DNA from 2 places in the Branchiibius hedensis genome. Region 1 is predicted to be linked to the other one. Evidence: riboswitches for the same ligand, from Rfam matches in the RefSeq annotation. Region 1 holds a riboswitch; the other holds the start of a gene.
What was found. A riboswitch is a leader RNA that binds a small molecule or an ion and turns the genes downstream of it on or off. The one in region 1 is predicted to bind cyclic di-AMP.

Region 1 (7,288 bases):
GTCTGTTTCAACCGGTCAACGTCGTGCGGGTTGCACAGGTAGGCGCGCTTCAATTCGCCTGCGGCGCCGGCGAACTCGCTCAGCACCAGCGCCGCGTCGTCACGGGCGCAGGTCACGAACTCCTTGGCGACCAGGTTCATGCCATCGCGCAACGGCGTGACGAGGGCAACGTCGGCGGCGGCGTAGATCGCGGCCATCTCCTCCTTGGGGAAGGACCGCCGCATGTAGACGACCGGAGTGTCACCGAAGTCGGCGTGATCACCGTTGATGCGGCCCACCGCCTGCTCGATCTGCCCGCGCAGCACCCGGTAGGCCTGCAGGCGCTCGCGGCTCGGGGTGGCGATCTGCACCAGCCGGGTCTTGCGGGGGTCCAGGCGTCCGTCGGCCAACAACTCGCCGTACGCCTTGAGCCGGTGCCGGATGCCTTTGGTGTAGTCCAGCCGGTCCACGCCGAGCAGGAGGACCTCCGGGTCGCCCATCTCCGCGCGGATCTCCTTGGCCCGTTGCAGCGTCTCGGGCGACGTGGCCAGTTCGCGCAACTCCTCGACGTCGATCGAGATGGGCACCGCCGCGGCGCGCACCCGGCGACCGTCGGGAGCGGTGACCACGTCGCCCTTGACCGGTGCGCGCAGCAGCCGGCGGCACGCTTCGCGGAAGTTGGCGGCATCGGCGCGGACCTGGAAGCCCAGGAAGTCGGCGCCGAGCAGACCTTCCAGCAGGGTCTCCCGGCCGGGCAGTTGCATGAAGATCTCGACCGGTGGGAAGGGGATGTGGTTGAACCAGCCGATCCGCAGGTCCGGCCGGATCGCGCGCAGTAGGGAGGGAACGCGCTGCAGTTGGTAGTCGTGCAGCCAGACGGTGGCCCCCGGGGCGGCGACTTCGCTGACCGCGTCGGCGAAGCGCTGGTTCAGGCGTTCGTACGACGACCGCCACCGCCGCCGGAACGTCGCCGGCACGATGACGTCGTGATACAGCGGCCACAGCGTGTCGTTGCTGTACCCCTCGTAGTAGTTGGTGACTTCGTCCTCGCTCAGCCCGATCGGGACGAGGTACATGCCGTTCTCCTCGAACGGCTCAGGCGGGTCGCCGGCGTCACCGGACCAGCCGATCCAGGCCGCTTCCCGCCCCCGCATCACCGATTCCATCGCGGTGACGAGGCCGCCGGGGCTGCGATGCCATTCGATGCTGCCGTCCTCGGCGACCTCCTTGTCGACGGGCAGCCGGTTGGCGGCGATCACGAGGTCGAAAGTGGGCGAGGTCACCTGCCCAGGATAGGTAGTCGCCGGGGACCCTTCCGGGCCGCACCGCAGCGCTGACACGCCTGCGTGATCTGCGTTACATTCGAGTATGAGAGTCTCCGAGATCCTCCGCCGCAAGGGCACTGATGTCGTGACTGTCGCGCCCGATGCGACCATCAGCGACCTGGTCGCGCTGCTGCACGAGCATCACATCGGTGCGGTCGTCGTCCTCGACGCGGACCGCCGACTCATCGGGATCGTCGGCGAACGCGACATCGTCCGCGGCCTGGCCGAACACGGCAGCGCGGTGCTGGCGCAACCCGTCAGCGATCTGATGACCACCCGGGTCGAGACGTGTTCGCCCGGCGACAACGTTCCGGATCTGGCCGAGCGGATGACCAGTCTGCGCATCCGGCATCTGCCGGTGACCTCCGACGACGACGAGCCCGGGGTGCTGGCGATCGTCAGCATCGGCGACATCGTCAAATCCCGCCTCGACCAGCTCGAGCACGAGCGCAGTCAACTGGAGAACTACATCTCGCAGTGAGCGCCCGCGGGGGCCCCGCGGGCACGCCGAGCGTCCGGCGAGGAACGGCGCGCGTCCGCACACGACGTACCGTTGGCCTATGAGCAGCATGGACGGGTCCGGTGTCGATTCGCACCTGGACCCGACCGCGGTGGCTCCGATCCGTCGGCGGCTACCTGGTGCCACCACGCAGCGGCCGCGCGAGATGCTCGGCGCCTACGAGCTGCTGGACCAGGTCGGCGAGGGCGGCATGGGCGTGGTCTACCGGGCCAAGGCGCCCGACGGGCAGTACGTCGCGCTGAAGGCGTTACGTCCCTACATCGCCCACGATCCCGACGCTCGCGCGCGGCTGCGCCGGGAAGTGGCGTCGCTGCGGCGGGTGCGCGCACCGGGGGTCGCGGCGCTGCTGGATGCGGACGTCGACGGCCCGCGACCGTTCTTGGTGACCGAGTTCGTCTCGGGTCCGCCGTTGGACAAGGTCGTCGCCAACGAGGGTCGTTTCACCGATCAGCGGCTCGCCGACCTGGCGCAGGGACTGGCCGATGCGCTGAGTGCGATCCACCGCGCCGGCGTCATCCACCGCGACCTGAAACCCGGCAATGTGCTGGTCGGTCGGGACGGGCCGGTGTTGATCGACTTCGGCATCTCGCACGTCGCCGAGGACTCCCGCCTGACGATGACCGGGCTGGTCATGGGCACCCCGGGCTATCTCTCGCCGGAGATGGTGGAGGGTGGCGAGGTCACCCAGGCCGCCGACTGGTGGGGCTGGGCGGCGACTCTGGCGTACGCCGCGTCCGGCACCCCACCGTTCGGCCGGGGCCAGATGACGGTCGTACTCGATCGGGTGCTGCGCGGTCAGGCCGACCTGCGCGGGGTCGACGAACGCATCCGACCGTTGCTGGCAGCGGCCCTGTCGCCGGATCCCGCCCGGCGTCCCGGGACGCAGCAGGTGCTGCACGAACTGCGGGTCTACGCCGGCGGCGGGTACACGACCGGACTGCCCGTCGCCACCGCCTCGGCGCCGCATACCGCGCCGTTGCGGCCGGATGCGACCAAGCGGTTGCCGGCTCCGTCGGCGGGGCGGGTGGCGCCCGTGAGCCGGCCGCCCGCGCAGGTGCACTCAGCCAACTATTGGGCGCCAGCCCAACCGGCACCGGCCGCGGCACCCAGTCAGCCGGCGCCGGAGCCACGCTCGGTGCCGTCGACCGACCCCCGGATCGGGCGGCCGCCGCGATCGGGGACGTTGGCTGCGCTCCTGGTCGGTGTGGTCGCGCTCAGCGCCGTCGTACCCGTGGCCGCCTGGGGCGCCCTGCTGATCTGGTCGTTCGTGGCCCGGTGGGTGGACCGGTCGATGACTGCCATGGTCGTACGCCGATTCGACGCCGGGCGGCGATCGACAGACCCGCTCGTCGCGGCCGCCGCCGCCCCGTGGCAGGCGCTCGTCGCGGCGATCAGCACCATCCTGGCGGCGATCCTGCCGGCCGTCGTCGGGGTCGCCGGTGCCGTCGCCACTGCGCTCGGGGTGGCTGTCCTGCGTTCCAACAGCCCCGAACTGGGCCGGCCGCTACCGGTCGCGGTCGGGGTGTTGTTGGCGACGGCACTGTCCTGGTGGGGCCCGGGCGGTCAGGCGTTGCGCCGCGGATCACGCAGCATCGTGCGCACCGTTGCACCGCAACCGGTGATCGGCACGGGCCTCGTGGTGCTCGTACTGGCGGCGGCCGCGTGGTGCGCATTCCACGCAGGCACGCACTGGCAACTGCCGCCGAGTTGGTGGCCGTATTCCGACGCTTCGCAGATCCCCGGATCCGGTCTGATCCCGAGTCTTCCGAGCATCCGCTGACTCATTTACGGATCTGCGTAACGATCCGGTATCTTTCGTCGATAGTTCTTGCGGTGGCAGTTCGCTGACCGCCGGAGCATCACAACTTCATGTCTGTCCGAGCGCCTGAACGCCGAGCCTCAACTCTCAGGCGCGTAGCCGCACCAACAAGGTGTGGTGAGGACGGGGGACCCAGCGCCGCGTCAGCGGCGATCGGCCAGGGATCGCGATCCGTGGCCTTGGGGTGAAGCCGGTCCGCCGGCCGGGCACCTGACAGCCCGAACCCGACAGCTCACCCCGCAGGCGTTCGTCAGGAAGGATTCCTTTTCGTGCGCTATACCCCGAAGCACGCTGCGCCCAAGCAGACCACCACTGCTCGTCGCACCGCCACCGCCGTGGCCGTCGGAGCCAGCACCCTGGGCGCCGGCATGATCGTCAACACCACCTCCGCGCACGCGGCCACCGTGTCCGTCGCGCCCGCCGCTGCTCCCGCAGCCGTGACCGTGAAGGCCGCCAGTTCCGGCGTCAAGCTCTCCGTCGACGGCGTCATCGGCCCGAAGACCACCAAGGCCACGCAGCGCTGGGTCGGTGTCGCGCAGACCGGGTCGCTGAACCTGACCACGCGCAAGGCCCTGCAGCGCAAGGTCGGCACGACCCAGGACGGCATCATCGGTCCGAAGACGGTCGCCGCGTTGCAGAAGAAGATCGGCATCTCCCGGGACGGCGCGCGCTACCTCAACGCGCGCACCGTGAAGGGGCTGCAGAGCTACCTCAACCGGACGCTGAAGCTGACCGGCGCGGCCCCGGTCGCCTCCTCCTCCGGCGGTGGCAGCACCTCCCGTGGCGGCGAGCGGCTGAACCTGGCCCGCGCGGCCATGTGGGACCGGATCGCCTGGTGTGAGTCCGGCCGACGCTGGGGTCTGGTTGCTTCGAACAGCACCGGCACCTACTACGGCGGTCTGATGATGACCCACGACGCGTGGCGCATCGGCGGCGGTCTGGCGTTCTCCTACAACGCCAACCAGTCCTCCCGCGAGGAGCAGATCACCGTGGCCAACAACCTCTACGCGCAGCTCGGCCTGAAGCCGTGGTCCTGCGCCTGGGCGGCCTGAGTCCCGCGTGATCCGAAAGCCCCTCGCTCCATGGCTGAGCGGGGGGCTTTCGGCTGCGCACTACGAGGTCGAAACAGCAGGAAGTCCGGCCGCCAGGAGGGCGACACCGGCGGCGAAGTCAGCGTCCCGGTCGGCGCTGGGCGCGTCGATCACGCCGAGGCGGGTCGCGAACTCCTGCTGTTGTTCGAAGAACACGAAGCCGAGCACGTAATGCACGGCGGTGCGGGCGGCCGTCTGCGCCTGCTCGCTGCCCTGCGCGGCGGCTTCGAAGAGGCCGAGGGCGGGGACGCCGCTCAACCCGAGGGCGTAGGAGCTGTAGACCAGTTCAGCGCCGTCCCGGTGGTCGCGTAAGGCAGCTCGGAACTCGTCGGCCACCTGCTGGAAGTCGGTGGCGTGGCTGTTGCGCAACGGCGCCAGGATGCGCTCGCTGACGGCCGCCAGCAGTGACTGCTTGTTGGGGAAGTGCCAGTACAACGCGCTGGGTTGCAGGTCGAGGCTGTCCGCGATCCGCCGCATCGACAACCCGGGCAGGCCGTGGCTGTCCAGGATGTCCAGTGCCGCGTCAACGACATCGTCCGCGGTACGGCGGGCGGTTGCGGGGGCAGCGGGCATGCGGCTACCGTACCTGAACAGTGTTCACCTGAACGGTGTTCAGCAAGCCCGTACCCGGCGTACGCAACTGGAGGTCCCGATGAGTCTCGATGCCACACACAACGCGGCGATTGCCGTACCACGCGGCAAGGTCCGGGTACTGGCCGACGTGCTGCCCGGTGGGCTGGCCCGCGACGTCGCGCTCGTTGCGGCCACGGTCCTGCTGCTGATCGGTGCCGGCCAGGTGACCATCCCGCTGCCGTGGACGCCGGTGCCGCTGTCGCTGGGCACGTTCGCGGTGATCGCCTCCGGCGCCGCGCTGGGCTCCGTGCGCGGGTTGGCGGCTGTCGCCATCTACTTCCTGGCCGGGATCGCGGGCGCACCGGTCTTCGCGCAGCACACCAGTGGCTGGCACTTCGCCTCCTTCGGCTACCTGATCGGGATGGTGGTCGCCGCTCCGCTGGTCGGCTACCTCGCCGAGCGCGGCTGGTCGCGCACCATCCCGACTATGGCCATCTCAGCGGCGATCGGCTCATTGGTGGTCTACGCGTTCGGCGTGCCGTGGTTGATGCACTTCGTCGGCGCTGACTTCGGCACCGCCCTGAAGCTGGGGGTGACGCCGTTCCTGATCGGTGACGGGCTCAAGATCGCCGCGATCGCGCTGTTGCTTCCGGCGGGGTGGAAGCTGCTCGATCGTCGCTGAGGCGGTTGGCTCGTTCCACCTGTGGCACGTGGGTCTCGGCCCATTCGCGGACCGCGCTGAGTGGCTCCAGGAGTGAGCGGCCGAGTGCGGTGAGGCGATATTCGACGTACGGCGGGTGGCCGCCTTTGTCCACGCGGGCGACCAGTCCGTCGTACTCCAGCGCCCGCAACGTCTCCGTCAGGACCTTCGGTGTGATGCCGGCGATGTGCCGTTTCAACTCGGTGAACCGCAGCGGCCCGTCGGCCAGTGCGGTTACCACGAAGACCGTCCAACGCGCGCCGATCCGGTGCAGCACCACCCGACTCGGACAGGTCGGTGCCATCACGTCGTACGCCTTCGCCATCGCGGATCGTCCCTGCTCAGAGTCGGTTTCGTTGTAGATACCGGTATCAAATCAATACCTTCGTTCAGGACAGCGTAACTGCGACGAAGGAGAAGACAATGACGGACCTGACCGGCCAGAGCGTGCTGGTGATCGGCGGCGGCAAGAATCTGGGATTGGCCATCGCGCGGAAGGCGGCGGCGCTCGGCGCAACGGTGACGATCGGCGTACGTTCGGCCCAGGACGCGGCGGGCGATGAGTTCCGGGTGGTCGCCCTCGACATCACCGACGAGGACTCGATTGCCGCTGCTGCAGCGGAACTGGGCACCATTGATCACATCGTCTCGACGGCGGCCGCGCACCACAACGTGGCTGTCGCCGATCTCGACAAGGCGGCTACCGTCACCGCGTTCGACGCCAAGGTCGTTGGCCCGTTGCTGGTGGCCAAGCATTTCGACGTGACCGGCTCGATCGTGCTCTTCTCCGGGGTCGCGGCCTGGCAGCCGTCGCCGGGGTACGCGGTCATGGGCATCACCAACGGCGCCGTCGCGTTCGCGGTGGCGGCATTGGCCAAGGAGTTGGCGCCGGTGCGAGTGAATGCGATCTCGCCGGGGATCATCGACTCCGGGACCTACGACGCGATGCCGGACGCGGACCGCGAGGCGTTCTTCGCGGGCGTGGCGCAGGGCAATCTGGCTGGGCGGGTCGGCAGGACCGAGGACATCGTCGATGCGGTGGCGTGGCTGTGGGGTGCCGGTTTCGTCAGCGGCGAGACCATCCACGTGGAGGGCGGTGCCCGCGCGGCGTGAGCCTCAGCGGGTCTTGATCGACGACTCGAGGACGGCGCCCCACTCGGCAGCGATCTGCTGGCGCCGCCTCGAGTCGTCGGTGAGTACGTCGGCCAGGCCGAGGCCACGAGCGAGGTCGAGGGTGGCCTGGATGAGTCGGCGGGTCCGCGGGTCGGAGTCGTCGGCGTT
Region 2 (7,288 bases), 120 kb from region 1:
CTGATCCAGGTGGCCCGCTGGGATTACGACGGTGAGGGCATCGACGAAGCGATGCTGCCGGGCGATCCGTGGACGGCGATCACTGGTTGGATCGAGGCGGCTCGCGAGCGGTCGTTGTCCGCCGACGACGTCCCGGAGCCGGACGCCCTCAGCGTGGCGACCGCGGATGCGCAGGGCCAGCCGCACGTGCGGACCGTGCTGATGCGCTACCTGACCCCGCACGGCCCGGGGTTCTACACCAACCTGGAGTCGCTCAAGGGCCGTGACCTGGCCGCCAATCCGCGGATCGCGGCCGCCCTGACCTGGCCGCCGATGTTCCGGGCGATCCGGTTCACCGGGACCGCCGAGGAGTTGCCGCGCGATGTGGTGACCGACTACTTCCAGTCCCGGCCCTGGGGCTCCCGGATCGGCGCCTGGGCCTCGGCGCAGTCCGAGCCGCTGGAACGGCGGGCGGTGCTGGAAGAGCGCACCGAGCACTTCGCGCATCGGTGGCCGGACCGGGGGCAACCAGACGACGTACCGTTGCCGGACTTCTGGGGCGGCTACCTGATCCGATGCCAGGAGATCGAGTTGTGGGCCGGGCGGCACAGTCGCCAGCACGACCGGCTCGTCTATGTGCGTACGGCGCCCGGCACCTTGGCCGACCACGCCGCCTGGCGGATCGAGCGGCGCCAGCCGTAACCAATTCTGGGCGTGGAACAGCCCGCGGGCTGTCGACCAGGTGGTCGACGTGGATGCTGGACGAGGCATCCGCCCGCGGGCTGCGGCGGCTGCGAGGAATTCGCAGGCGCGGCGTCCATCGAGTCATGCGACGTGGCGGGGCCGCGTCGTACTTCGATGACTTGCGCTAGCGCGCAACCACCTCACGCGTCCTTGCTGAAATCACTGCAGGACCACCTCCTCTCTCGTGTAGGGCAACGGTAGGCAGGCGGTCGCTGCCGCGGCAACCACTTTTCGGCGGGGCATGTTTGGCCGCTGGAATTTGTTCGGCTGGTGTAGGGATAGGCGAACCTTCGTTGGGTAAGGAACAATCAGCACCGTGAGCGACCTCATCGACACCACCGAGATGTATCTACGGACGATCTTCGACCTCGAGGAAGAAGGCATCGTGCCGTTGCGGGCGCGGATCGCCGAGCGATTGGGTCACTCCGGGCCCACCGTGTCGCAGACCGTCGCCCGGATGGAGCGGGACGGCCTGCTGACCCTTGCCGGCGACCGGCACCTCGAATTCACCGACCACGGCCGGGAGTTGGCGACCCGGGTCATGCGTAAGCACCGGATCGCCGAGCGGCTCCTGGTCGATGTGATCGGTCTGGAGTTGCAGTACGTGCACGAAGAAGCGTGCCGGTGGGAGCACGTGATGAGCGAGCGGGTCGAGCGCAAGATCCTGGGTCTGCTGGACGAGCAGCACGTGTCGCCGTACGGCAACCCGATCCCCGGCCTCGACGAGCTTGGTCTGCCGGAGACCCCGGAACGGTTCCGGGACGGGGTGGCGTCGCTGACCGAGGTCGTCGGTCTGGAGCCGACGGATCTGCTGGTCCGGCGGATCGGTGAACCCGCCCAGGCGGAGTACGAAACGTTGGCGTTGTTGACCGGTGCAGGCATCACCCCCGGCGCACAGGTGACGGCGCATCGCGAGGCGGACGGCCGCGTGTTGGTGCGCGTGAAGGCCGCCGACGAGGACGCCGAGGGCCTCTCACTGCCCCGCGACGTGGCGTATCACGTCTTCGTCCAGCAGTGATGTGACGTAGATCACGGCCAATCTGGTAACACTCTGGGACTTTCCCCAAGAGTCCGTGATCTGTTTGTGATCTACGCCCAAGTCTGATGTACGTTGTTCCGGCAGTCGCCAACCGGTGGCTGCCTCGTCAGCCGGCATGCCGAATCCTGCCGCCGGATGATGAGCACAACGCGTGTCCGCATGGCAGGAGCGGGGGACCCACCTCTGACCGTCGTGATGACGGTCTCGGGGCGAAGACGACTGACGCAACGGGGAGCGTCCAGGAGTCCGGGGACCTCTTGACCCGAGCCCGACAGCTCACCTCGCAGGCATCCATGAGAGGTATTACCCACAGTGACCGGACTCGTTCCTGCTTCTTTCTCGCGCGCCAAGGGCCGCCATCGTGCGCCGGGCAAGCTCGCCACCACTATGAACTCCACTGCGCGGGTGTCTGCCGCAGTTGCCGTCTCCGGCGGAATCGTCGCCGCGGTTGCCGTTCCCCAGGTCGCGTCGGCTTCGCCGTCTGCCGCCAAGGTGACCACCGCCAGCAACAACCACGCCGAGTCGGCCGCCTTCGTCAACCTCGGGCTCAGCAGCAACTCCGCGCAGGTGTCTGCCACGGTGGCCGACACCGCCGCGCAGCAGAGCACGCTGCTCGACCTGAGCAAGCTGGTTGCTGCCGCGCCGGCTGCCAAGCCGCTGCTGGAGTCGGTCGCCGCCAAGACCTACACCGCTCCGGTTCGCGCCACGGCGACTCGCCAGCAGAGCACCACCACGTCCTCGACGTCTCGGTCGGCTACCCGCCCGAGCGCTGCGGCGGCCACGCCCTCGAACAACTCCGCCTCGAGCAACTCCTCGGGGAACTCCGGTTCCAGCAACTCCGGCTCCAGCGACTCGGGCAACAGCGGTGGCAGCTCGGTGTCGCTGCCCAGCGGTAGCGGCAACAGCGCCGCCATCGCGATCGCCCAGCGCTACCTGGGTGTGCCCTACATCCTGGGCGGTTCCAGCCCCAGCGGTTTCGACTGCTCCGGTCTGACCAGCTACGTCTACCGTCAGCTGGGCATCTCGCTGCCCCGCACCGCCGCTGCCCAGCAGGCCTCGGTGCCGTCGGTGAGCACGCCGCAGGTCGGCGACCTGGTGTTCTTCGGCTACCCCGCCTACCACGTGGGCATCTACGCCGGGAACGGCATGATGATCGCCGCGCCGCACCCGGGCACGGTCGTCAAGCTGCAGCCGATCTACCAGGCGCCCTCTGGTTACGGCCGCCCCTGAGGCAGTACCGCGCATCACGAAAGCCCCGCCAACCGGCGGGGCTTTCGTGTGTCCGGGATCAGCCCGCGTGCGTGCTGCGTTGCGCCGTCGCCGGTGCACACAGCCACGCCAGGACGGCCGCGATCCCGACGACGAGTAGTGCGTGCAGGATGCCAACGTGTTCCCCGAGCAGCCCGAGCAGGGGCGGGCCGCCGAGGAAGGCGGTGTACCCGATGGTGGAGACCACCGACAGTCGGGCGGTGGCCCGTGACGGATCGTCGGTGGCGGCGCTGATCCCCACCGGGAACCCCATCGAGGCGCCGATACCCCACAGCATCGCCCCGAGATAGGCCATCGGGGTGTTGCCGAAGACGACCAGCAGGCTGCCGACGAGGGCGATCGCGAACAGGATCCGCAACATCGTCACCCGGCCGAACCGGTCCAGCAGGTGCGTTCCGAAGATCCGGGCGAGGGTCATGAAGCCCAGGAAGATCGCGAAGCCCAGCACGCCGGCCCAGTGCGGCACCCCGTGTCCGTCCACCATCGCGATGGAGATCCAGTCGTTGGCGGTGCCCTCGGTGAAGGCAGCGATCAACACCACGACCCCGATCGCCAGAGTGCGCGGCTCCAGCCACGCCGACTTCGCCGGGGCACTGACGACCTCGTCGTCGGCAGCCTCGTCCGCGTCGGCATCGAAGCGTGCGGAGTAGGCCCAGCCGACGACGAAGACCACCGCCGAGGTGATCAACAGGTGTACGCCGACCGGCACGTGCAGCCCGGTCATCGCGGCTCCGATCAGCGCGAACAGCACGGTCCCGGCGCTGAACGCGGCGTGATAGCGCGGCATGATCGCGTAGCCGAGCTTCTTCTCCACGGTCGCACCCTGCAGGTTCATCGTGACGTCCCACAGCGAGATGCCGACCCCGATGAGCACCATCGCGGGTACGACGAGCGCGACCTCGCCACTGAGCGAGGTGGCGGCGCCGGCACCGATCAGACCCGCGCAGGCCAGGATCAAGCCGATCCGTTCGGTACGCCGTGGCCCCAGGCGCCGGATCACCGCACCGGACAGCGGCAAGGTGCAGACGCTCGCCAGGGAGGCGACCAGCAACAGCAGACCCAGGTGGGCTAGGTGTACTGCCCCGGGACGTTAGGAACGGTTCTCGGCCTGTCGGCGTGACTTGAGGAAGACCTCCGGGTGAGGTGTGAAGCGACGAAGCAAACACATCCCCAAACCCGGAGGTCCTCATGGTCCACGCTAATGCCCCGCTTTCTGCGACTGGTCGCCTGCGCCTGGCGCGGTGCGTGGTGGACGATGGGTGGCCGTTGCGGCGGGCCGCAGACCGGTTCGGGGTCTCGGTCACCACCGCGCACCGCTGGGCGGCCCGGTACCGCCAGCATGGTGCGGCGGGGATGTGCGATCGTCCCAGCCGGCCCCAGTCATGTCCGCACCGCACCAGTAGGCGCCGGGAACGGCGAGTCCTGGGGTTACGGGTTTCGCGGCGGTGGGGGCCGGCCCGGATCGCCTACCACCTGGGGATGAATCCGGCCACGGTGCACCGCATCCTGACCCGGTACCGGTGTCTTCGGTTGTCCTGGACGGACCCGGCCACTGGTGCCCCGGTACGGGCCGGTCGTCGAAAGGTGGTGCGCTACGAACGCGACGCCCCGGGTGATTTGGTCCACGTGGACATCAAGAAGCTGGGCCGCATCCCCGATGGGGGTGGACACCGGGTCCATGGCCGCGCTGCGGGGAAAGCTAACTCCCGTGCTACCTCCAGCAGTGGGCGGGGGTATGCCTACCTGCACCACGCGGTCGATGACCACTCCCGGTACGCCTACTCAGAGATCCTGGCCGATGAGAAGAAGGAGACCGCGACCGCGTTCATGCAACGGGCGGTGGCGCACTTCGCGCAGGTCGGGATCACCACGGACCGGGTGATGACCGACAACGGGTCCTGTTACCGCTCCCACCTATTCCGGAACATGCTGCAGGACCATGGGATCACCCATAAACGCACCCGCCCCTACACCCCGAAAACCAACGGGAAAGTCGAGCGGTTCAACCGGACCCTGACCGAGGAGTGGGCCTACGCCCGCCCCTACACCAGCGAGACCGAACGCGCCGCCGCGTACGAGGACTTCCTGCACATCTACAATCACCACCGCGCACACACCGCGCTCAAAGGTGGCTCACCCGCAGACCGCGTACCCAACCTGGCGGGGCACTACAGCTAGGGACAGGCCCAGGGCGCTGCGGATGTCCGGCAGCCGCGACGCCCAACTGGCGAAGGCGGCCCCGTTGAGCAGGAAGAGGGCGTAGACGGCGAACGACTGACGGTTCAGGGCAGGGGTGACGGCGACACTCATTTGCCGTCATTGTCTCCCGCCGCAGGTCGGGCCCGCATATCCGCAACGGGCGATTGGGCGCGGCCGGTGTGGCGGCGCACAATGGGCGGGTGGAAATCACCTGCCCGATCACCGTCCGGGGGTGGCGCGGCGGGGAGCCCTTGTCCGACGTACCTCGCGCGCAGATCGGAGAACTCCTGGATGCTCCGGACGGGCTGGCGTGGGTCGACCTGATCGATCCCAGCGAGCAGGACCTGGCCGAACTCAGCCACCGGGTACGCCTCAGCCCGACCTCGATCGAGGACGCCCTGGCGCCCTACGAGCGGCCCAAGCTGACCCGCCACGGTGATCACCTGTTCCTGATGGCCTACGCGACCGATCTGGACGGCGACGCGTCGTCGCCGGAGAACGGCCGGCTGCGGTTGCACCGCGTCTCGGTCTTCATGTTCGAGAAGCTGTTGGTCACGGTGCGCCGCGGCGACGGCTTCGACATGAGCGCGGTGGAGAAGGCCTGGGACGCCGACCCGGAGATCGCCAAGGAGGGTGTCCCTGCTCTGGTGCACGGGCTGCTCGACGTGATCGTCGACAGCCAGTTCGACACGATCCAGCAGATGGACGACGAGCTGGAATCCCTTGAGGGGCAACTGTTCGAGGAGCGACGCACCACTCGGGACTTCCAGCGGCAGATCTTCGGCCGGCGCAAGGATCTGGTGCGGCTGCGCCGGATCATCACCCCGATGCGCGAGATCGTCGGCGGTCTCATGCGACACCTCTCGCGCAACATGTCCCGCGACCTGGAGGGCTGGTACCAGGACCTCTACGACCACTGCCTGCGCGCCGCTGAGTGGACGGAGTCGTTGCGCGACATGGTCTCCTCGGTGTTCGAGACCAACCTGTCGTTGCAGGATCTCAACCTGAACACCGTCATGAAGAAACTGGCCGGCTGGGCCGCGGTGATCGCCGTCCCCACCGCCATCACCGGCTGGTTCGGACAGAACATCCCCTACTGGGGATTCGGCAACACCTTCGGCCTGTGGTTGAGCACCGTCTCGATCGTGGTCGTCTGCGTCGGCCTGTACGCCTTCCTACGCCACCGTGACTGGATCTGATGAGGAGCCCTGTGACCGACATCGAAGTACCCACCCGCGCCGAACTCGACGCGCTCGCCGACCAGGCCCGTGCCCTGGTGCAACGCTGGTTGGAAGCGGCGGCCGCGCTGCCGACGGACCGATCGGCCCAACAGTTGGCCGACGTCCTGCGCGACCCGGACGGGTTGCCGTTCACGGTCGGGTTCGTCGACGGCGTCATCCGTCCGGAGGACCCAGCCGTGGCCGCCGAGAACTTCGCGGCGCTCGCGGCCGACGTGCCCGGCTTCCTGCCCTGGTATCTGCGGTCCGCGGTGAAGCTGGGTGCCCGGGCCGGGTCCGTGGCCCCGTCCGCCGTCATCCCCGTCGTACGCCGATCGCTGCGTCAGATGGTCGGTCACCTGATCGTGGACGCCAGTGACGCCCGCTTGGGTAAGGCGATCGAGAAGATCAAGCGCGATGGCGTCCGGTTGAATCTTAACCTGCTCGGCGAAGCAGTGCTGGGGGAGCAGGAGGCCGATCGGCGTTTGGCCGGCACCGTGAAGCTGCTGGGTCGCGACGACGTCGACTACGTCTCGATCAAGGTGTCTTCGACCGTGGCACCGCATCCGGAGTGGGCGTTCGACGAGGCTGTTGAGCATGTCGTCGAGAAGCTGCTGCCGCTGTATCAGCTTGCGGCACAGAGCAGCCCGGCGAAGTTCATCAACCTGGACATGGAGGAGTACCACGATCTCGACCTGACGATCGCGGTCTTCACGACCATCCTGGATCGCCCCGAATTCGCCTCGCTGGAGGCTGGCATCGTGCTGCAGGCGTATCTGCCGGACGCGTTGTCGGCGATGATCCGGCTGCAGGAGTGGTCGGGTGCCCGACGGGCCCGCGG

Region 2: linked by a shared signal. The riboswitch ahead of DR843_RS20795 (C40 family peptidase) and the one ahead of DR843_RS13550 (transglycosylase family protein) in region 1 are both predicted to bind cyclic di-AMP.

What each region holds. Positions count from the first base shown of each region.
Region 1 covers NZ_UESZ01000001.1:2,800,792-2,808,079, reverse strand. The annotation lists gene DR843_RS13565 (alpha,alpha-trehalose-phosphate synthase (UDP-forming)) at 1-1,262, opposite strand, end outside; gene DR843_RS13560 (CBS domain-containing protein) at 1,348-1,785, shown strand; gene DR843_RS13555 (serine/threonine-protein kinase) at 1,865-3,604, shown strand; cyclic di-AMP (ydaO/yuaA leader) riboswitch at 3,731-3,905, shown strand; gene DR843_RS13550 (transglycosylase family protein) at 3,913-4,695, shown strand; gene DR843_RS13545 (TetR family transcriptional regulator) at 4,756-5,307, opposite strand; gene DR843_RS13540 (biotin transporter BioY) at 5,306-5,989, shown strand; gene DR843_RS13535 (winged helix-turn-helix transcriptional regulator) at 5,928-6,332, opposite strand; gene DR843_RS13530 (SDR family oxidoreductase) at 6,431-7,120, shown strand; gene DR843_RS13525 (TetR/AcrR family transcriptional regulator) at 7,124-7,288, opposite strand, start outside.
Region 2 covers NZ_UESZ01000001.1:2,681,218-2,688,505, reverse strand. The annotation lists gene pdxH (pyridoxamine 5'-phosphate oxidase) at 1-681, shown strand, start outside; gene DR843_RS13000 (iron-dependent transcriptional repressor DtxR) at 1,040-1,741, shown strand; cyclic di-AMP (ydaO/yuaA leader) riboswitch at 1,901-2,067, shown strand; gene DR843_RS20795 (C40 family peptidase) at 2,168-2,992, shown strand; gene DR843_RS12990 (MFS transporter) at 3,051-4,082, opposite strand; gene DR843_RS12985 (IS481 family transposase) at 4,220-5,209, shown strand; gene DR843_RS19825 (MFS transporter) at 5,165-5,341, opposite strand; gene DR843_RS12980 (magnesium transporter CorA family protein) at 5,431-6,429, shown strand; gene DR843_RS12975 (bifunctional proline dehydrogenase/L-glutamate gamma-semialdehyde dehydrogenase) at 6,429-7,288, shown strand, end outside.